3 regions of the Streptomyces sp. NPDC002838 genome follow, and region 3 is predicted to be linked to each of the others. Evidence: riboswitches for the same ligand, from Rfam matches in the RefSeq annotation. Region 3 holds a riboswitch; each other region holds the start of a gene.
What was found. Region 3 has a riboswitch for cobalamin ahead of ABT063_RS10115 (ribonucleoside-diphosphate reductase subunit alpha). Riboswitches for the same ligand answer to the same signal wherever they lie in the genome.

Region 1: linked by a shared signal. The riboswitch ahead of ABT063_RS37355 (cobalamin biosynthesis protein) and the one ahead of ABT063_RS10115 (ribonucleoside-diphosphate reductase subunit alpha) in region 3 are both predicted to bind cobalamin.
Region 2: linked by a shared signal. The riboswitch ahead of nicT (Nickel transporter NicT) and the one ahead of ABT063_RS10115 (ribonucleoside-diphosphate reductase subunit alpha) in region 3 are both predicted to bind cobalamin.

What each region holds. Positions count from the first base shown of each region.
Region 1 is NZ_JBEOVF010000040.1:61,003-65,977, forward strand. It holds gene ABT063_RS37340 (lysozyme) at 1-513, shown strand, start outside; gene ABT063_RS37345 (inorganic phosphate transporter) at 667-1,902, shown strand; gene ABT063_RS37350 (hypothetical protein) at 1,949-2,170, shown strand; cobalamin riboswitch at 2,281-2,420, shown strand; gene ABT063_RS37355 (cobalamin biosynthesis protein) at 2,522-3,586, shown strand; gene ABT063_RS37360 (cobyric acid synthase) at 3,583-4,975, shown strand, end outside.
Region 2 is NZ_JBEOVF010000022.1:120,556-125,530, reverse strand. It holds gene ABT063_RS26665 (glycoside hydrolase family 13 protein) at 1-298, opposite strand, end outside; gene ABT063_RS26660 (LAETG motif-containing sortase-dependent surface protein) at 632-1,573, shown strand; gene ABT063_RS26655 (ArsR/SmtB family transcription factor) at 2,014-2,373, opposite strand; cobalamin riboswitch at 2,453-2,652, shown strand; gene nicT (Nickel transporter NicT) at 2,681-3,772, shown strand; gene ABT063_RS26645 (nucleoside hydrolase) at 3,919-4,881, opposite strand; gene thrS (threonine--tRNA ligase) at 4,928-4,975, opposite strand, start outside.
Region 3 is NZ_JBEOVF010000006.1:24,706-29,680, reverse strand. It holds gene ABT063_RS10120 (ribonucleotide-diphosphate reductase subunit beta) at 1-133, opposite strand, end outside; gene ABT063_RS10115 (ribonucleoside-diphosphate reductase subunit alpha) at 133-2,499, opposite strand; cobalamin riboswitch at 2,624-2,752, opposite strand; gene mctP (monocarboxylate uptake permease MctP) at 2,923-4,551, opposite strand; gene ABT063_RS10105 (DUF3311 domain-containing protein) at 4,548-4,811, opposite strand; gene ABT063_RS52170 (YbdD/YjiX family protein) at 4,929-4,975, opposite strand, start outside.

The DNA.
Region 1 (4,975 bases), on a different contig from region 3:
TTCGGCCAGCAGTACAACGGCGCCCGCGACATGGGCATCATCCGCGGCGCGTACCACTTCGCGCTGCCCAACAAGTCGTCGGGCAAGGCACAGGCGGCACACTTCGTGCGCAACGGCGGCGGCTGGACCGCGGACGGCTGGACGCTGCCGCCCGCGCTCGACATCGAGTACAACCCGTACGACAAGAAGCGCAAGTGCTACGGCCTGAGCAAGGCGAAGATGGTCAGCTGGATCAAGTCGTTCAGCGACGAGGTCAAGCGGCGCACCGGTCGCCGTCCGGTGATCTACACCACCGCCCACTGGTGGAACACGTGCACCGGCCGAAGCGGCGCCTTCGCCTCGAACCACCCCCTGTGGGTCGCCCGTTACAACTCCGCGGGCACGGGGGCACTGCCGGCCGGATGGTCGGCCTGGACGATCTGGCAGTACGACAACGGCGGCAGCCTGCCGGGTGACCAAAATCTCTTCAACGGGTCCCTGACCCAGCTGAGAAAGTTTGCCCGAGGCTACTAGCCGTGCGGCGACTGGGCCGCACGAGAGAAAGGGAGCTCGGCGGTGCGAGAACCGTCATCCCCGGACACCGTGCGGCCCTCCTCAGTTCATCTTCCGTTCACTCAGGTTACCTACGTTCGTCCGGCCAATGACCTCGAACGATTGCCTGGGTAAATGGAAAACTTCTCGCTGATCCTCGCGATTGTGGTGGTAACCGCACTCGCGTTCGATTTCACGAACGGTTTCCACGACACCGCCAACGCGATGGCCACGACCATCTCGACCGGTGCGCTCAAGCCCAAGGTCGCGGTGGCCATGTCCGCCGTACTGAACCTTGTAGGCGCCTTCCTCTCCGTGGAGGTCGCCAACACGATCTCCAAGGGTCTCGTGGACGAGACCGGCATCCGTCCCGAGGTCATCTTCGCCGCCCTGGTCGGCGCGATCCTCTGGAATCTGCTGACCTGGCTCGTGGGCCTGCCCTCCAGTTCCTCGCACGCCCTCATGGGCGGTCTGATCGGCGCCGCCATCGCCTCGGCCGGCGTGGGCGCCGTCCACGGTGACGCGCTGGTCACCAAGGTCCTGATCCCGGCGATCGCGGCCCCACTGGTGGCGGGTCTCGCGGCGATGTTCGCCACCCGCCTCTCCTACAGGCTGGGCAAGAAGGCCGACGGCAAGGCCGCCGAGAAGGGCTACCGGGCCGGCCAGATCGCCTCGGCGGGTCTCGTGTCCCTCGCGCACGGCACGAACGACGCGCAGAAGACGATGGGCATCATCACCCTCGCCCTGGTCGCCGGCGGCGCCGTCGCCCCCGACTCCGACCCGCCCCTGTGGGTCATCCTCTCCGCGGGCATCGCCATCGCGCTGGGCACCTACCTCGGCGGCTGGCGCATCATCCGCACCATGGGCAAGGGTCTGACCGACCTCCAGCCGCAGCAGGGCTTCGCCGCCCAGACCAGCGCGGCCACGGTCATCCTGGCCTCCTCCCACCTCGGCTTCTCCCTCTCCACCACGCACTCGGTCTCCGGCGCGGTGATGGGCGCGGGCCTCGGCCGCAAGGGCGGGGTCGTCCGCTGGTCCACGGCGACGCGCATGTTCGTCGCCTGGGGTCTCACGCTCCCCGCCGCCGCCCTGGTCGGCGCGCTCGCCGAGTACGTGACGGGCTTCGGCGACTGGGGTACGGCCGTCGTCGCCGTCTTCCTCGTCGCCTCCAGCGCCGCGATCTGGAAGATCTCCCGCCGTGAGGTCGTCGACCACACGAACGTCTGCGACTCCGAGGAGCCGGCCGGCGTGATGACCACGGCGATCGCCGCCGTGACCCCGCCGCCGGCGGGCACGGTGACCGAGGACCTCGCCACCACGATCCCGGCCCAGGCGGCCGAGCCCGCCACGTCGACCGCCACCACGGTCTGACCCCCGCGCACCCGGTCAAGCATCCGGCCAAGAAGGAAGCATCACCATGAAGATCGACTGGTCGGCCCTCGGCTCCGTCTTCGGCGTCAGCCTCGCGGTCACCGTGGCCCTCGTGGCCGTGTTCACCCTCGGCATCACCGGCCTCTCACGACGCGAACGGGCGGCGGCCCAGGGGGACTCCGCCGCGCTTGCGGTCACGGGCGCGTACGCCTGCTTCGCGGCGTGCGCGGCGGCGGTGGCGTACGGGATCTATCTGATCGTGGCCTGACGCACAGCACGCGAAAGCACTTGAGGTGCGGAACGGATCACCGTCCCGCACCTCACGCATGTGTGGGCCTTCGCACACTCTCCCGTCGCAGGTCAACAGCAAGTTGACGGCCCTTCCAACCCCGTGGTGGACTGCCGGAGCCATGTACGGCGGCAGGAGAGGAAGCCGGTGAGAATCCGGCGCGGTCCCGCCACTGTCACCGGGGTAGAAAGCCCCGGGAGCCAGGAACTCTCACCGCCGGTCTCGTCGAACCAGGGCGTGGACACCCTGAGTGAGGACATATCGCCATGCTCGGCTGCCGATTGAGGTTCAGTACCAACGCGTTGTCTGACTCCGCGGTCGGCTGAGCCGATGCGGGCCGATCGCGTTTTCGCGTACGGCGCCGCCGCCGGCCTCCTCGGCGACCTGCTTCTCGGTGATCCGCGCCGTGGGCATCCGGTCGCCGTGTTCGGACGGGCCGCGGGTGCCGTGGAGCGGGTGTTGTGGCGGGACCATCGCGGGTGGGGTGCGCTGCACGCCGTCGTGTGTGCCGGTGGCGCCGTCGCGCTCGGGGCCGTGGCCGCTCGTGCCGTACGTACGTCCCCTGCCGCCTCCGTCGCGCTGACCGGCGCCGCCACCTGGGCCGTCGTGGGCGGGACTTCGCTCGCCCGGGAAGCCCGGGCCGTCGGACGTGCCCTGGAGGCGGGGGACGTCGAGGGGGCCCGGGCGCGGCTGCCGCATCTGTGCGGACGGGATCCGCAGGCACTCGACGCCGACGGGATCGCGCGGGCCGTGGTGGAGTCCGTCGCCGAGAACACGTCCGACGCGGTGGTGGGGGCGCTGGTGTGGGGGGCCGTTGGTGGGGTGCCGGGGCTTCTCGGGTTTCGGGCCGTCAACACCCTTGACGCGATGGTCGGGCACAAGTCGCTGCGCCACCGGAGGTTCGGGTGGGCTTCCGCGCGGCTCGACGACGTTGCGGGGTGGCCGGGGGCGCGGGTGACTGCGGTTCTGGCTGCGGTGGCCGGCGAAGATCTGCGGGGGGCCGTACGTGCTTGGCGTGCGGACGCGGCCAAGCATCCGAGTCCCAACGCCGGGCCTGTGGAGGCGTCGTTCGCGGGGGCGCTGGGGGTGCGGCTCGGGGGGACGTTGTCGTATGCGGGGCGGGTCGAGCATCGGCCTGTGCTGAACGATGGGGGGCGTTCTGTGGAAGTCGGGGACATCGAGCGGGCTGTTCGGTTGTCGCGGCGGGTGGGGTGGCTGGCGTTGGGGGTGAGTGCGGCAGGTGCGCTACTGCGGGAGCGGGTCGCGAGGCGCCCGGCACCGCAGGCTGTGCCCACCCTCCCCCACTCTCGGCTTCGCTCGAGCGGGGGGACCCCCATCGCCCTGCGGAACGACTGCCCACAGCGGTGCCGCCGGCGGTCGGGGCGTGTGTCATGACCGGTGGTGGGCTTCTCGTCGCCGGTACCACCTCCGACGCCGGCAAAAGTGTCGTCACCGCCGGGATCTGTCGGTGGCTGGTGCGGCAGGGCGTCAAGGTGGCGCCCTTCAAGGCGCAGAACATGTCCCTCAATTCGTTCGTGACGCGGGAGGGCGCGGAGATCGGGCGGGCGCAGGCCATGCAGGCGCAGGCCTGTCGTGTCGAGCCGACCGCCCTGATGAATCCCGTGCTGCTCAAGCCAGGAGGCGAGCAGAGCAGTCAGGTCGTGCTGCTCGGGAAGCCGGTCGGCGAGCTGAGCGCGCGCGGGTACCACGGGGGGCGGCAGCAAAGGCTCCTCGGGACCGTGCTGGACTGTCTCGCCGAGTTGCGGGGCACGTATGACGCGGTGATCTGTGAGGGGGCCGGCAGTCCTGCCGAGATCAATCTGCGGCGGACCGACATCGTGAACATGGGGATCGCGCGGAACGCGCGGCTGCCTGTGCTCGTGGTGGGGGACATCGACCGTGGTGGCGTGTTCGCCTCCTTCTTCGGGACCGTCGCGCTGCTTTCGCCCGAGGATCAGGAACTCGTCGCCGGGTTCCTGGTCAACAAGTTCCGGGGGGACGTCTCCCTGCTGGAACCCGGGCTCGACATGTTGCACGGGCTCACCGGACGGCGGACCTACGGCGTCCTGCCCTTCCGGCACGGGCTCGGCATCGACGAGGAGGACGGGCTCCGGGTCTCCCTGCGGGGGACGGTCAGGGAGTCGGTCGTCGCCCCGCCCGTCGGCGCGGACGTACTGCGCGTCGCCGTCTGTGCCGTCCCCCTGATGTCCAACTTCACCGACGTGGACGCGCTGGCCGCCGAGCCGGGTGTGGTCGTCCGGTTCGTGGACCGGCCGGAGGAGCTGTCCGACGCCGACCTCGTGGTGATTCCGGGGACCCGGGGGACCGTACGGGCACTGGAGTGGCTGCGGGAGCGCGGGCTGGCCGACGCCCTCGTCCGCAGGGCCGCGGCCGGGCTGCCGGTCCTCGGCATCTGCGGCGGCTTCCAGATCCTCGGCGAGCACATCGAGGACGACGTCGAGAGCCGGCAGGGGCATGTCGACGGGCTCGGGCTGCTTCCCGTACGGGTGCGGTTCGCGCGGGAGAAGACCCTCACGCGGCCGGAGGGCGAAGCCCTCGGGGAGCACGCCGCGGGGTACGAGATTCATCACGGGGTCGCCGATATCGCAGGCGGAGAGCCCTTCCTGGACGGCTGCCGGGTCGGCCAGACCTGGGGCACGCACTGGCACGGATCGCTGGAGTCGGACGGTTTCCGGCGGGCCTTCCTGCGTGAGGTGGCGGCCGCCGCGGGCCGCCGGTTCGTGCCGGCCCCGGACACCTCGTTCGCCGCGCTGCGCGAGGAGC
Region 2 (4,975 bases), on a different contig from region 3:
GCGCGTCGAAGTCGTCGAGGCTGCCCAGGCGCGGGTCGACGTCCCGGTAGTCGGCGACGTCGTAGCCGCCGTCGGCGAGTTCGGAGGGGTAGAAGGGGCTCAGCCACAGGGCGTCGACGCCGAGCGCGGCGAGATGGTTCAGCCGGCGGGTGACGCCTCGCAGGTCGCCGAGTCCGTCGCCGTCGGCGTCGGCGAAGCTGCGGGGGTAGACCTGGTAGACGACGGCCTGGCGCCACCAGTTGGGGTCGCGGGAGGAGAGGTCGGGAGTGGTCTCGGGGCGGTCGGGACGGTCGGTCACGCGGTCTCCCTCGGGGCAGTGGTGCGGGGCGCTCAAGTAGGCACTCCGGTACCTGTCCACATTGTCGGGAAAGCGAACTCGAACGCCGTCCGGAGCAGTTCATTCCCCGTGTGATGAAATTGTGATGGCCTTCTGAAGTCCCCCTCCATAGCCGCAGGTTGACAGCGTTCTGCCAGGAGATCCACGATGTGCGGACACCGTGGCGCATGTGACCAATGGGCCCAGTGCTTTTCAGACCCTGTGCATCACTCTGTGTATCTCAGGGCTCTGTGTGCGTTTTTGACCCGGTGTTCTTCGGAACACTCGCCACCCCCCTCACCCGATGGGATCCGCATGTCCATAGCTAGACGTGTCACCGCGCGCCGCCTGCTGGGGACGGGCGCCGTGGCGCTCGTCCTCTGTGCCGCCCCCGCCTCGGCCGCCTGGGCCACCGGCACCCCCGGCGGCGACGGCTGGAAGTCCGGCGGCACCTACAAGCCCGGGACGGGCGCGGGCACGGAGACCGGTACCGACCGCTGCCAGTTCTCGCTGGACGGCTCCAACTTCTTCGACTCGGTCAAGGTCGACGACCAGAACCTCAAGCCCACCGACGACGGCAAGGTCCACATCAAGGTCCGTGCCGCCGGCGACGCCACCACCTGCACCGCCTCCCTCGCCTCCTACCTCGCCCACGGCGCGACCTTCGCGACCTCCGGCGAGCAGGTCTTCGTCGACTTCGACACGGTGACCGTCAAGCCGGGGCAGACCGACTCCCTCGACATCGCGGTGCCGGACGCGGGCTGCTTCGCGCAGATCGACCTCTACCGCGGCGCGGTCAAGTTCGACGGCAAGCTCGACGCCAACGACGGATTCCAGCACGGCGACCTGCCCAAGGGCCCGGACCGCCCGGTCATCAAGGACAAGCTGATCGCGGCCTGGAACGGCGGCACGAAGAACTGCACGACGCCTCCGCCCACGGAGGAGCCGCCGTCCACGCCCACCCCGCCCCCGTCGACCCCGGAGGAGCCCACCGAGCCCTCGACGCCGACGGAGGAGACGACGCCTCCGGCGACCGAGCCCCCGGCCTCGGAGACGCCGTCCACCGAGACCCCGACCCCGACCCCCTCCGACTCCACCACCGCCCCGGCCCCCAAGCCGAACGGCGGCGGCGACAACCTCGCGGAGACGGGCGGCAGCAGCGCGACCGGCCCGATCGCCATCGGCGCGGCCGTACTCCTGGCGGGCGGCGCGGGCATCGTCCTGGCCACGCGACGCCGGCGGGCCGCTCGCTCGTAAGTACCGTCGGCTGATGGCTTGAACGCCGGACGGGCAACTCGCTCGTAGGCCCATCAGCCGACCCCTCGACCGCCGGCCGGGCAACGTCAGCCCGACCGGCGATCCCCCCGAGGCCCCGCAGGGGTGTCGGGAGCCCCGCCCGCGCACTTCCCCCGTGGTGCGCGGGCGGGGCCGTCGGCCCTGGCCTGTAGGGGTTTCAGTGCGGCCCTGACCGGAGGCAGCCGCCGTGGCCCACGTGATTGCAGACGGCGGTCGCTTCCAGGGCCTCGACCGGCTGTTCGCAGACCACGCACACAACCTGACGGCGGCGCAGCCGCTGTTCGCGGTGCCCCCGGAGAACCCGGTGATTGGCAGATCTGTTCCACCAACACGGCCACGTGACCTGGTGTTTTCCCTCGCGGGGGTGGAACAGATCTGCCAATCACCGCCTCCCACAAGCGTCAGCCCCCGTCGGCCGCGCAGTGCTCCAACAGCCCCCGCACCTCTCCGTCCACCACCCGGTACCGCACCACCCGCCCCTCCTTCTCCCCCTCCACGACCCCCGCCGCCCGCAGCAACCGCAGCGCCTGCGATACGGCGGGATCGTTCATGCCGGTCGCGATCGCCAGGTCGGACACGGCCAGCGGCCCGGTCTGGTGCAGGGCGAGGAGCAGCGCGAGCCTCTTGGGGTCCGCGAGGAGGGAGAAACGGTCGGCCCAGGTGCGGACGTGGCCGGGTTCGCCGATCGCGGCGATGGCGTCGCACACCCGGTGCCCGTCGATGGTGCGGCGGTCCGCTCGGTCGGCGGGGACGAGATGCATGCCGTCATCCTCGCAGGCGACCTGTGTGATCTTGAATACCTGCGCAAGTACGCAGCTATGCAGGAGACCGCCTGCCGCCCTACGGTGGGCGGGCCGTGGTGCTCGGGAAGCCGGTGACGCCCCTTCAGGGGCCATTCCGGAGCGGCCCTCGCCACTGTGATCGGGGAGTTCACGTCCCGTCCGGCGCAAGCCGGTGCCACTGGTCGTACGACTGGGAAGGCAGGAACGGCGGACACACGACCCGTAAGCCAGGAGACCGGCCACGGCATCTCACGAGTTGATCCACGAGGTGCTGGAGCGTGACCGTATGACCCTGCCCGAGCCCACATCCGCCTACCGCTGGCGCCGCGAGGACACCCTCAAGACCGCCGGCCTGATGGCGGTGATCGCCGCCCTGCACGTCGTGGCCTTCGGTGTTCTCTTCCTGCTCGTCGTACCCGGTCACTACGAGGTCGGCGACAAGGCCTTCGGCATCGGCCTCGGCATCACCGCCTACACCCTCGGCATGCGGCACGCCTTCGACGCCGACCACATCGCCGCCATCGACAACACCACCCGCAAGTTGATGGCCGACGGCAAGCGGCCGGTGTCGGTGGGCTTCTGGTTCGCGCTCGGTCACTCCAGCGTGGTGGTGGCGATGGCCGCGCTCGTCGCGGGCGGCGCCGCGCTCGCGGGCACCCTCATGAACGACGACTCCCGCACCCACCAGACGCTGGGGATCGTCGGTACGACGGTCTCGGGGACGTTCCTCTACCTCATCGCCGCCCTCAACCTGGTCGCCCTGCTCGGGATCCTGAAGGTCTTCCGGGCCATGCGGGCCGGCACGTACGACGAGAAGGAACTCGAACAGCACCTGGATTCACGGGGGTTCATGAACCGGATCCTCGGCCGCCTCACCAAGTCCATCAGCCGCCCCGGCCAGATGTACCCCCTCGGCTTCCTCTTCGGCCTCGGCTTCGACACGGCCACCGAGGTGACCCTGATGGTGATGGCGGGCTCGGGTGCGGCGGCCGGTCTGCCCTGGTACGCGATCCTCTCCCTGCCCCTCCTCTTCGCCGCCGGCATGAGCCTGTTCGACACCCTCGACGGCACGTTCATGAACTTCGCCTACCAGTGGGCGTTCTCCAACCCCGTCCGCAAGGTCTTCTACAACCTCACCATCACCGGCCTGTCCATCGCCGTCGCCTTCTTCATCGGCACGATCGAACTGGTCGGCGTCCTGCACGAGAAGCTCGACCTGACCGACGTCGTGACCACCTGGATCGCCGACATCGATCTCGACAACGTCGGTTACGTCATCGTCGGTCTGTTCGTGGTGGTGTGGGCGGCGGCCATCGGCTACTGGCGGCTCGCGAAGGTGGAACAGAGGTGGGCGGTACGGCCGGCCGACACCCGCTAGTGCCCCGACGGGCAACTGCCGGGCGTCGCGACATCGCTGAAGCCGGCAGCGCTGAAGCAGGCCAGCCCGCACCGCGTCGTGTCCATCCCCCGCCCGGCAAGGAGTTCCCGCTGCGCCGCGAAACGCTCCGCCGACTGCGACCGGCCCTAAACGCCCTCCACGGTCGCCAGCCACAACTTCACATACCGCTCCACGTCCACGCCCAACGCCACATCCACCAGCGGCTGTTCACGTACGCCCTCGTGGATCTCGGACTCACCGGGCCGTGAGCGGCGGTCGACGATCGTCTGGCCTCGGGTGGGGCCCGGGGCCAGGGCGACCTCGACCGGGAGGGGCTCGGTGGTGATGCCCTCCGGGTCGACGACCGCGCAGACCGCGCCCGCGTCGCCGAGGCCGCCCATGGGGGTGGGGTCGCCGGAGGTGGCGGGGTCGCGGTGGGCGAGGAGTTCGCCGGCCATGCGGAGGCGGGGTTCCGTGCTCGCGCGCAGGCGCTGGACATCCCCGGCCGGGACGAGGACCTGCTTGAAGACGTCCAGGCCGTACATCGTGATCGGCACCCCGGCCGTGAGCAGGATCGCGGCGGCCTCGGGGTCGTGCCACACGTTGAACTCCGCGACGGGCGTGGCGTTTCCGGCCGCCACCGCGCCGCCCATGAACACGATCCGCTCGATGTTCCGCACCACCTCCGGGTGCGTGCGCAGGAGCAGCGCGATGTTCGTCAGCGGTGCGGTGGGGATCAGGGTGACCGGACGGGGGGAGGCGAGGATCTCCTGCCGCAGCAGCGTGACCGCGTCGACGTCGACCGGGACTCGGGTCGGCGCGGGCAGGCCGAGGTCGCCCATCCCGTCCTGGCCGTGGACGTGCCGGGCCGTGCGGACGGGCTCGATCAGCGGGCGTTCGGCACCCCGCGCGACCGGTATGCCGGACGCCCCTGCTTGCTCCAGCACGGTCAGGGTGTTGCGGACCACCCCGTCCACGTCGGTGTTCCCCGCCACGCAGGTCACCGCGCGCACGTCGAGACCCGGGTGCCGTACGGCGAACAGCAGGGCCAGGGCGTCGTCGACACCCGTGTCGCAGTCGATGATCACCGGGATGGGCTGACCTGTCACGGCTGTCACGGCTGGGATCCTCTCTCCACGGGCTACGAGAGTGACCTTACGCAGCCCGCCACAGTTCGGTGCCGCGCTCCTCCACACAGGCTCC
Region 3 (4,975 bases):
GGAGGTCTACCTCCTCCACGGTCCAGGTGTTCTTGATGGCGTCCCGGTAGCGCTCGTAGAAGTCGGGGTAGCGCATGGGACGGAGAGTCAGTTCGAAGCCCGGGTCGAGCAGGTTCGTGTTACGGGTGGTCATTACTGGCAGGCCTCGCAGGACTCGGGGTTTTCCAGGGAGCAGGCGACGGCCTCGTCGGGCGCCGGCTGCTGTACGGGGATGGTCTTCTCGGACTGCGCCTGGGCTCGGGCGGCGCGGGCGATGCGGGTCGCCGGGCGCGAGCGCAGGTAGTACGTCGTCTTCAGGCCCGACTTCCAGGCGTACGCGTACATCGAGGAGAGCTTGCCGATGGTGGGCGTCTCCAGGAAGAGGTTCAGCGACTGGGACTGGTCCAGGAACGGGGTCCGGGCCGCCGCCATGTCGATCAGGCCGCGCTGCGGGATCTCCCACGCGGTGCGGTACAGGGCCCGTACGTCCTCGGGGATCCAGGCGAATTCCTGCACCGAGCCGTTCGCCTCGCGCAGCGCCTCACGGGTGCGCGCGTCCCAGACGCCCAGCTCCTTCAGTTCCTTCACCAGGTACGAGTTGACCTGGAGGAACTCGCCGGACAGCGTCTCGCGCTTGAACAGGTTGGACACCTGCGGCTCGATGCACTCGTACACGCCCGCGATCGAGGCGATGGTGGCGGTGGGCGCGATCGCCAGCAGCAGCGAGTTGCGCATGCCGACGGAGGCGATCCGCTCGCGCAGGGCCGCCCAGCGCTCCGGCCAGGTCAACTCCGTGTCGTAGTGGTCGGGGTGGAGGACACCCCGGGCCGCACGGGTCTTCTCCCAGGCCGGCAGCGGGCCGTTGCGCTCGGCGAGGTCGGCGGAGGCCTCGTACGCGGCCAGCATGATGCGCTCGGCGATCCGCGTGGAGAGCCGCTTGGCCTCCGGCGAGTCGAAGGGCAGGCGCAACTGGAAGAAGACGTCCTGCAGACCCATCGCGCCGAGGCCGACCGGGCGCCAGCGGGAGTTGGAGCGGCCCGCCTGCTCGGTCGGGTAGAAGTTGATGTCGACGACCCGGTCGAGGAAGGTGACGGCGGTACGGACCGTCTCGTCCAGCCGCTCCCAGTCGATGTCGCCGCCGGAGACGAACGCGCCCAGGTTCACCGACCCCAGGTTGCAGACCGCCGTCTCCCCGTCGTCCGTGACCTCCAGGATCTCCGTGCAGAGGTTGGAGGAGTGGACCACGTGGCCCGGCTCGGCCGTCTGGTTGGCGGTGCGGTTGGCGGCGTCCTTGAAGGTCATCCAGCCGTTGCCGGTCTGCGCGAGGGTGCGCATCATGCGGCCGTAGAGGTCACGGGCGGGGATGGTCTTCTTCGCCAGCCCCCTCTTCTCGGCCGACCGGTACGCCGCGTCGAACTCCTCGCCCCACAGGTCGACCAGCTCCGGCACGTCGGACGGCGAGAACAGCGACCACTGCCCGTCGGCGTCGACCCGGCGCATGAACTCGTCCGGGACCCAGTGCGCGAGGTTCAGGTTGTGCGTACGGCGGGCGTCCTCACCGGTGTTGTCGCGCAGCTCCAGGAACTCCTCGATGTCGGAGTGCCAGGTCTCCAGATAGACCGCCGCCGCGCCCTTGCGCCGGCCGCCCTGGTTCACCGCGGCGACCGAGGCGTCGAGGGTCTTCAGGAACGGGACGATGCCGTTGGAGTGCCCGTTCGTGCCGCGGATCAGCGAACCGCGGGAGCGGATGCGGGAGTAGGCGATGCCGATGCCGCCGGCGTGCTTCGAGAGGCGGGCCACCTGGTGGTAGCGGTCGTAGATGGAGTCCAGCTCGTCCTTGGGGGAGTCCAGGAGGTAGCAGGACGACATCTGGGGGTGCCGGGTACCGGAGTTGAAGAGGGTGGGGGAGGAGGGCAGGTAGTCGAGGCGGCTCATGAGCCGGTAGAGCGCGGCGACTTCGTCGACGGACCTGCTCGTGTCGTCCTCCGCCAGCCCCGCGGCGACGCGCAGCATGAAGTGCTGCGGCGTCTCGATCACCTTGCGGGTGATCGGGTGCCGGAGCAGATAGCGGCTGTGCAGGGTGCGCAGGCCGAAGTAGCCGAGGCGGTCGTCGGCGTCCGTGTCGATCAGCGCGTCGAGGCGCTCGGCGTGGACCCGTACGAACTCGGCCGTACGGTCGGCGATGAGCCCCTCCCGGTGCCCCACGGCGACGGACCCGGTGAAGGACGTGACGCCCTGCGAGGCGGCTTCGGCGGCGATGCCGATCGTCAACAGGCGGGCGGCCAGCCGCGAGTAGACCGGGTCCTCGGAGATCAGGCCGGCGGCCGCCTCGGTGGCCAGCTCGCGCAACTCCGTCTCGTCGGCCCGCGCGGACCGGCCGCGCAGCGCGGCTGCGGCGACCCGGCCGGGGTCGGCGTCGGGCAGGTCGGCGGTCAGCTCGGTCAGGATCCGCAGCAACGCGGTTCCGGGACCGTCGGTCTCCAGGGCTGCTGAAACCGGTTCGGCTGGCGCGATGGTCACGTGGGGCTCTCCCTCGCTCGGCACGGGGGCCTGGTGGAGGGCAGGGGGCAGCACACGAGCGCACGCGGCGTCGCGTCCACCGACCCATTCCACGAGGCCCGGACGTCAGAACACCCGGACCGGACGGCCGGGCGTGCTGTCGGCAGGTCCTCGGACTGACGCCCATACGCGCATATACGGGCATGGGTACACCGTTGCGGGACAGTTCCGGATTCGCACCGGATTCCCCTGCGGCGACAGCGAGCATGAGCATACATCTTGTGCCGCGTGAGGACAGCACCCCCATATGTTGTGTCGCGGTGGTTTCGGAGCGTCAACTCGTAGGTGAGGAGAGTGAGGTGCCGAGTGCCCTTGCGGCGCATGGCCGGGAACGGCGACGGGCCGCCGGATTCGATCCGGCGGCCCGTCGTTCTCGCGTACGGCTCAGTGCGTGGCGCCCGCCGTGGCCGGCGGCAGCTCCACCTGGACGCCCGGGTCGCCCGCGTCGGCCGTGTAGTCCGACGGCTTGGTCTCGTCGACGCCCTCCGGGGCCTTCAGCGCCTTCAGGACGAAGGTCAGGACGACGGTGACGACCACGTTCAGCACGAACGCCGTCAGACCGATGTAGCCGATCTCGCCGATGCCGGGGATCTCCTTCGACGAGCCGCCGAAGTGCTTCTGCGTCGGCGAGGCGACGCCGTACGCGGCGACCGTGCCGTAGACCATGCCGACCGCCCAGCCCGCGAGCAGCGCCCAGCGGTGGAACCAGCGGGTGAACAGGCCGCCGACCAGCGCCGGGAAGGTCTGCAGGATCCAAATGCCGCCCAGCAGCTGGAAGTTGATCGCGACCGTCTTGTCCATCGTCAGGACGAAGGCCAGCGCGCCCACCTTCACCAGGAGCGAGACCAGCTTGGAGACCTTGGTCTCCTGCGCCGGCGTGGCGTCCGGCTTGATGAAGTCCTTGTAGATGTTGCGGGTGAAGAGGTTCGCGGCCGCGATCGACATGATCGCCGCCGGCACCAGCGCGCCGATGCCGATCGCTGCGAAGGCCACGCCCGCGAACCAGCTCGGGAACATGTCCTCGAACAGCTGCGGGATCGCCAACTGCCCGTTGCTGACCTTGACTCCGGCCGCGATCGCCATGAAGCCCAGCAGCGCCAGCAGGCCCAGCATCAGCGAGTACAGCGGCAGAATGGTGGTGTTGCGGCGGATCACCTCACGGCTGCGCGAGGACAGCGTCGCCGTGATCGAGTGCGGGTACATGAACAGCGCCAGCGCGGAGCCCAACGCCAGCGTGGCGTACGTCCACTGGCCGGCCTCCGCCGGGACCAGCGCACCGCGCGGGGCGCCCGTCGCCGGGTTGGTCTGACTGTACGCCTCACTCGCCTTGGCGAAGATGTCGTCGAACCCGCCCAGCTTGATCGGGATGTAGATGATCGCCACCGCGATGACGATGTAGATCAGCGTGTCCTTCACGAACGCGATCAGCGCGGGGGCCCGCAGACCCGACGAGTACGTGTACGCGGCCAGCACGCCGAAGGCGATCAGCAGCGGCAGGTCCTTGATGAACCAGTTGGTGTTCTCGCCACCGCCGACGCCCATCACGTCCAGCACGGCCTGGATGCCGACCAGCTGGAGCGCGATGTACGGCATGGTCGCGAGGATGCCGGTGAGGGCCACGGCGAGGGACAGACTCTTGGAGCCCCACCGGCCGCGCACGAAGTCCGAGGTCGTGACGTAGCCGTGCTTGTGCGAGACCGACCACAGGCGGGGCAGGAAGGTGAAGATCAGCGGGTAGACCAGGATGGTGTACGGCACGGCGAAGAAACCGGCCGCGCCCGCCGCGTAGATCGCCGCCGGTACGGCGACGAAGGTGTACGCCGTGTACAGGTCGCCGCCGAGCAGGAACCAGGTGACCCAGGTGCCGAACGAGCGGCCGCCGAGGCCCCATTCGTCGAGGCTGTGCTCGTTCTCTGCCTTGCGCCAGCGGGCGGCCAGGAAGCCCATGACCGTGACGGCCAGGAAGAAGAAGATGAAGACGGCGAGTGCGACGCCGTTCACGCCGTCGTTCACTGCGACGCACCGCCCTTCTGGGAGGAGCGGGCGCGCTGGTCACGCTGCCACAGCTTGTACGCGATCATCGTGAGCGCCGTGGAGATCAGCACCCAGGCCATCTGGTACCAGTAGAAGAACGGGATGCCGATGAAGGCCGGGTCCGTCTTGGTGTACGACCCCACCCACAGCATCGCCACGAAGGGCGCGACGAGGCAGACGGCGATGACGACCCTCGCGGGGGTCACCACCGTTCCGCTCACTTCCGGCTCGTTCGACATCGGGCGGCTCCGTCCCCTCACTGATCACCTGTGTAAGCGCAGGCAATCTAGGTCACGGTGTCGCAGATGCGGAACCCCTCGTCCGCATATCGGTATGTGTCGGTTCCGTGTCGGTCCTCAGCAGCAGCGGAACCCCTGGCGCGGGTCCGCCTCCTGCCGGTCCG